DNA from 2 places in the Bradyrhizobium sp. F1.4.3 genome. Region 1 is predicted to be linked to the other one. Evidence: riboswitches for the same ligand, from Rfam matches in the RefSeq annotation. Region 1 holds a riboswitch; the other holds the start of a gene.

What was found. A riboswitch is a leader RNA that binds a small molecule or an ion and turns the genes downstream of it on or off. The one in region 1 is predicted to bind glycine.
Region 2: another riboswitch for glycine. It lies ahead of ABIB73_RS17540 (D-amino acid dehydrogenase); the one in region 1 lies ahead of gcvT (glycine cleavage system aminomethyltransferase GcvT).

What each region holds. Positions count from the first base shown of each region.
Region 1 covers NZ_JBEPRN010000005.1:71,025-74,407, reverse strand. Annotated here, with positions in the region: gene alaS (alanine--tRNA ligase) at 1-1,212, opposite strand, end outside; glycine riboswitch at 1,435-1,523, shown strand; gene gcvT (glycine cleavage system aminomethyltransferase GcvT) at 1,683-2,831, shown strand; gene gcvH (glycine cleavage system protein GcvH) at 2,841-3,209, shown strand; gene gcvP (aminomethyl-transferring glycine dehydrogenase) at 3,228-3,383, shown strand, end outside.
Region 2 covers NZ_JBEPRN010000005.1:220,990-224,372, reverse strand. Annotated here, with positions in the region: gene ABIB73_RS17545 (M20/M25/M40 family metallo-hydrolase) at 1-1,123, shown strand, start outside; glycine riboswitch at 1,219-1,322, shown strand; glycine riboswitch at 1,326-1,453, shown strand; gene ABIB73_RS17540 (D-amino acid dehydrogenase) at 1,522-2,817, shown strand; gene ABIB73_RS17535 (ABC transporter permease) at 3,000-3,383, shown strand, end outside.

The DNA.
Region 1 (3,383 bases):
GTCCTGCGTCAGATCCAGCGGGAAGCCGTAGGTGTCGTACAGCGTGAAGGCGACGTCGCCGTCGAACATATCGCCCTTCTTCAGGGACGCCGACTTCTCGTCGAGGATGGCAAGTCCGCGCACCAGCGTCCTGCGGAAGCGGGTCTCTTCCAGCCGCAGCGTCTCCTCGATCAGGTTTTCCGCGCGCATCAATTCCGGATAGGCTTGGCCCATCTCGCGGACGAGTGCCCAGACCAGGCGATGCATCAGCGGGTCCTTGGCGCCGAGCAGCTGCGCATGGCGCATCGCGCGGCGCATGATCCGGCGCAGCACATAGCCGCGGCCCTCGTTCGAGGGCAGCACGCCGTCGGAGACCAGGAACGCCGAGGAGCGCAGATGGTCGGCGATGACGCGGAACGAGGCAACCGTCTGCTCGTTCGGCCCGTGGCCCAGCGCCGACGCGGTCGCATCGATCAGGTGGCGGAACAGATCGGTCTCGAACACGCTGTCGACGCCCTGCATGATGCTGGCCATGCGCTCCAGCCCCATGCCGGTGTCGATCGAGGGACGCGGCAGCGGCACGCGCTCCTCCTTCGTCACCTGCTCGTACTGCATGAACACCAGGTTCCAGAATTCGAGGAAGCGGTCGCCGTCCTCTTCCGGCGAGCCCGGAGGCCCGCCCCAGATGTGATCGCCGCGATCGATGAAGATCTCCGAGCACGGGCCACACGGACCGGTGTCGCCCATCGCCCAGAAATTGTCCGAGGTCTGGATGCGAATGATGCGATCGTCGGAGAAGCCCGCGATCTTCTTCCAGAGCCCGGCCGCCTCGTCGTCGGTGTGATAGACGGTGACGAGCAGCTTGTCCTTGTTCAGGCCGAAATCCCTGGTGATCAGCGTCCAGGCAAGCTCGATCGCGCGCTCCTTGAAATAGTCGCCGAACGAGAAGTTGCCGAGCATCTCGAAGAAGGTGAGATGGCGCGCGGTGTAGCCGACATTGTCGAGGTCGTTGTGCTTGCCGCCGGCGCGCACGCATTTCTGCGAGGTGGTGGCGCGCTGATAGGGCCGCTTCTCGACGCCGGTGAAGACGTTCTTGAACTGCACCATGCCGGCATTGGTGAACATCAACGTGGGGTCGTTGCGCGGCACCAATGGCGAGGACGACACGATCTCGTGGCCGTTCTCGGCAAAGAAGTTCAGAAAGGTCGACCTGATCTCGTTGACGCCGCTCATGTTCATCCAATCGGGTGTGCTTGGACCCGCTATACGCCATCCAAACCTTGAGATTCAGGCTGATATCTGCGGGCCAAAGCGCTTTTAGACAAGGCCAGCTTCGCTGTCCAGAAACTGTGCAGGGAGATCAGAGGGTTGCCGCAGGCGCGCAATCCCGTTGAAAGCCGCAAAGCCCGCGTTGACAGGCTTGGCCGGGCTGTGGTCTGTACCCATCTGTATCGTACGGCCACGTCGGGAGAGACCGACTTTGGTGCCGGCGCCGAAGGAGCAACCGCCCCGGAAACTCTCAGGCAAAAGGACCGCGTGGCTTTGACAGCATCTGGAAAGAGACGCCGGCGGGCATGTCCTTCTAAGAAGGGTTGGCCCGGACAGCGTCCGCCGACGGGATAATACTCTCAGGCACAGCGACAGATGGGGCTTCGGGTGGTGTCCGCGGGGAATTGTCCTCGGGAACCGCCGAGGGCCCTGTGATGCTTTCGCGCGACGACCAAGATTCCCTGAAACATACGTCCCTTCACGGGCTTCATGTGTCCCTTGGCGGCAAGATGGTGCCGTTCGCGGGCTATGACATGCCCGTGCAATATCCGGCAGGCGTGCTGAAGGAGCATCTCCATACCCGCACCTCCGCCGGCCTGTTCGACGTCTCCCACATGGGCCAGATCGCGCTCCGGCCGAAGTCGGGCAAGGTCGAGGACGCCGCCCGCGCGCTGGAGCGGCTGGTGCCGCAGGACATCGTCGCGGTTGCGCCGGGACGGCAGCGCTACGCCCAGTTCACCAATGCGGATGGCGGCATCCTGGACGATCTGATGGTCGCCAATTTCGGCGACCATTTGTTCCTGGTGGTCAACGCCGCCTGCAAGGCCGAGGACGAGGCGCATCTGCGCGCGCATTTGTCCGACGACTGCATCATCGAATCGCTCAGCGGCCGCGCGCTGGTCGCGCTCCAGGGTCCGAAGGCGGAATCGGTGTTGGCGAAATTGTGTGCGGAGGCGCCAGCCATGAAGTTCATGGACGCCGGCCCGCACAAGGTCGCGGGCATCGACTGTTTCGTGTCGCGCTCCGGCTATACCGGCGAGGACGGTTTTGAGATTTCGGTTCCCGCTGCGGACGCCGAACGCCTCGCCAAGACGCTGCTGGACAATCCCGACGTGCTGCCGATCGGCCTCGGCGCGCGCGACAGCCTGCGGCTGGAAGCCGGGCTCTGCCTCTACGGCCACGACATCGACACCGAGACCACGCCGGTCGAGGCCGCGCTGGAATGGTCGGTGCAGAAGAGCCGCCGTAGCGGCGGCGCCCGCGCCGGTGGCTTTCCCGGTGCGGAAAAGATTCTCGCGCATTTCGACCAGGGCGCAAGCCGCCGCCGCGTCGGCCTGCGCACCGAGGGCCGCGCGCCGGCGCGCGAGGGCGCGCTGTTGTTTGCGGATGCCGCGGGCGGGGAGCCGATCGGAAAGGTCACGTCGGGCGGCTTCGGCCCGAGCCTGAATGCGCCAGTGGCAATGGGCTACTTGCCCACCGCGTCGAGCGCGCTCGGCACACAACTCTTCGCCGAGGTGCGCGGCCAGCGCTTGGCCGTCACGGTCGCCGCCATGCCCTTCGTGAAAAACACCTACAAACGCTGAGGATCGAAAATGACCACGACGCTGTTTACCTCCGACCATGAATGGCTGGCCATCGACGGCGATGTCGCAACCGTCGGCATCACCGACTATGCGCAGTCGCAGCTCGGCGACGTCGTGTTCGTCGAACTGCCCAAAGTCGGCCGCACGCTGAAGAAGACCGAAGCCGCAGCCGTCGTGGAATCCGTGAAGGCCGCGTCCGACGTCTACGCGCCGATCTCAGGCGAAGTGCTGGAGACGAACGACGCGCTCGCCGCCGAGCCGGCGCTGATCAATTCGGATGCGCAAGGCGCAGCCTGGTTCTTCAAGATCAAAATTGCCGACAAGAGCGAGCTCGGCGGCCTCATGGATGAAGCCGCCTACCAGGCGCACACGGCTTAGAGAGCGATGGAGCAAGCGATGACCGCGCACCGCAAATCCAACGGCGACGCCGCCGCCAGTTTCGTTCGCCGCCATATCGGCCCCTCCGCGCGCGACGTCGCCGCGATGCTGGAGACCGTCGGCGCCAAGAGCGTCGATGCGCTGATGGCGGAAACGCTGCCCGCTTCGATCCGG
Region 2 (3,383 bases), 150 kb from region 1:
AACCAATCTCCCCTTCGATTCCGAGGCCATGCTCCAGGGTCTGCGCAGCTGGGTGGAATGCGAAAGCCCGACCTGGGACGCGAACGCCGTCAACCGCATGCTCGATATCGCAGCGCGGGAGATGGCGATCATGGGTGCGACGATCGAGCGCATCGCCGGCCGACAGGGCTTCGGCGGCGTCATCCGGGCGCGCTTTCCGCATCCGAAGCAGGGCGAGCCGGGAATCCTGATCGCCGGGCACATGGATACCGTCCACCCGGTCGGTACTATCGAGAAGCTGAAATGGCGTCGCGAGGGCAGCAGATGCTACGGCCCCGGCATCTACGACATGAAGGGCGGCAACTACCTCTCGCTGGAAGCGATCCGGCAACTGGCGCGTGCCTCCTTCACCACGCCGCTGCCGATCACCGTGCTCTTCACGCCCGACGAGGAAGTCGGCACGCCGTCGACGCGCGACATCATCGAGGCCGAGGCTGCACGCAACAAATACGTCCTGGTGCCGGAGCCCGGCCGCGCCGACAACGGCGTTACCACCGGACGTTACGCGATCGCCCGTTTCAATCTCGAAGCGACGGGCCGGCCGAGCCACGCCGGCGCGACCCTGTCGGCGGGACGCTCGGCGATCCGCGAGATGGCGCGGCAGATTCTCGCGATCGACGCGATGACCACGGACGACTGCACCTTCTCGGTCGGCGTCGTGCATGGCGGCCAATGGGTCAATTGCGTCGCCACGACCGCTACCGGCGAGGCGCTCTCCATGGCCAAGCGCCAAGCCGATCTCGACCGCGGCGTGGAGCGGATGCTGGCTCTGTCGGGCACAGCCAATGACGTCTCGTTCAAGGTCACGCGCGGCGTGACGCGGCCCGTGTGGGAGCCGGATGCTGGCACCATGGCGCTGTACGAGAAGGCGCACGGCATCGCCAGGTCGCTCGGCGCCGAGCTGCCGCATGCAAGCTCCGGCGGCGGCTCCGATGGCAACTTTACGGGCGCGATGGGCATCCCGACGCTCGACGGTTTGGGCGTGCGCGGTGGCAACGGTCACACGCTGGAGGAGTTCATCGAAGTCGACAGCCTGGTCGAGCGCGGGCGCCTGCTGGCGGGACTGCTTGCGACGCTGGAATAATTTGAACCAACTTCGCACTGCACAATGCGTTGGCAGTGGCGGTCGAAATTTAGCCTTGTCCAAAAATGAGGCGTATCGTACTGCTCGATGGTCCACGCGACGATGCGGGAGAGATCGCAGCGAAGGTTTCGGCTTTCGTTGCGGCGCCGACGGAGCAACCGCCCCGGAAACTCTCAGGCAAAAGGACTGTATCGTCAGGACGATCTGGAGAGAGACGGCACGGCCAGCGTGGTCGTGACGTCCACCGAAGGGGATAGTCCGCAAAGGTCTTATGAGGTTCGCCTCGCAAGGTCCCGCGCCGGATCAAGCTCTCAGGTAACCGTGACAGATGGGGCGCCGCCAACGGCCTTATGGCCGGCGGTTAGCCGACTCTAACTCACGGGAGCCCCGAACTCATCATGACTCATATCGTCATCATCGGCGCCGGCATCACCGGCGTAACGACCGCCTATGCCTTGCTCGAACGCGGCTACAAGGTGACGGTGCTCGACAAGCACCGCTACGCCGCGATGGAGACCTCCTTCGCCAATGGCGGACAGCTCTCTGCCAGCAATGCCGAGGTGTGGAATAGCACTGCGACGATCCTGAAAGGCCTACGCTGGATGTTCCGGCGCGATGCGCCGCTGCTGATGAACCCGCGGCCGAACTGGCACAAATATTCCTGGATGAGCGAGTTCGTCGCCAACATCGGCAACTACCGCACCAACACCATCGAGACCACGCGGCTCGCAATCGAAGCCCGCAAGCACCTGTTCGCGATCGCCGAACGTGAAGGCATCGACTTCGATCTCGAGCGCCGCGGCATCCTCCACATCTATCACGACAAGAAGGGTTTTGAATCCGGCCTTCGCGTCAATGCGCTGTTGCAGGAAGGCGGCCTCGATCGCCGCCCGGTAACGCCGGAGGAAATCCGCAGCATCGAGCCGACGCTGCGCAAGGCGTATTACGGCGGCTTCTACACACCTTCGGATGCGACCGGCGATATCCACAAGTTCACGCGCGGGCTGGCAGACGCCTGCAAGCGGCGCGGGGCGACTTTCATCCACGAAGCCAACATCGATTCGATCGCCCGCGCAGGCAGCGGCTTTGTCATCGGCTGGGCCGATCTTGCCGCAAGCGACGCGGCCACGCGCGGAATGCTGAAGGCGGACGGCGTCGTGGTCTGCGCCGGTGTGGCCAGCCGCCACTTCGCCGCCCTTCTCGACGAGCGCGTCAACGTCTACCCGGTGAAAGGCTACTCGATCACGGTGCAGCTCGACTCTGCCGAGAGCCGTAACGCGACGCCGACCGTCAGCCTGCTCGACGAGGCCGCCAAGATCGTCACCAGCCGGCTCGGCGCCGATCGCTTCCGCGTCGCCGGAACGGCCGAGTTCAACGACTTCAATCGCGACATCCGCGCCGACCGCGTTCAGCCCTTGGTCGACTGGGTGCGCAGCAACTTCCCCGCCGTCGAAACCTCGCGGGTTGTGCCGTGGGCCGGACTGCGCCCGATGATGCCGAACATGATGCCCGTGATACGCGCAGGGCGGATGCCGGGCGTGTTCTTCAACACCGGCCATGGCCATCTCGGCTGGACGCTGTCGGCTGCAACTGCGCAGATGATAGCCGGGACCATCGACGGCTGGCGCGGGCTCAATGCGCCACCCACCGTCCCCTCACTTGTGGTTGAGCGCGCGATGCGCCGTGCATCTTGAGTGGTCGAATACCAGTGCGGGGCGGCCCCTTGCGACCGCCCTGCCCTTGGCACACAATTTGCCCCGAAAAGGCGGCATCTCCTGCCGGCTTTTCCAGCCCGAATGACAGGCACGCATGATAGACACGACAGACTCCACGGCCGCCTCAGGCCGCCACAAGTTCCGCAGCCGGAGATAGGTGCATGCTAGGTTATCTCATTCGCCGCGTTCTGGCCGCGGTGCCCGTGATGGGGGTGGTGGCGCTGTTCGTCTTCCTGCTGCTCCGCCTCACCCCGGGCGATCCCGCCGCGATTCTCGCCGGCGACAACGCGACGCCGGAGCGGCTCGAGCGCATCCGCACCTCGCTCGGCCTCAACGACCCCCTGATCGTGCAGTTCGTCACCTGGGTAGGCAAGTTGCTGCACGGCGATCTCGGGACCTCGCTCATCTCCAACCTGCCGGTGATGAAGATGATCGGCCAGCGCGTCGAGCCGTCGATCTCGATCGCGCTGTCGACCATCATCCTCGCCGTCGTCGTCGCCGTGCCCCTGGGCGTGATCGCGGCCTGGAAGCACGGCACCTGGATC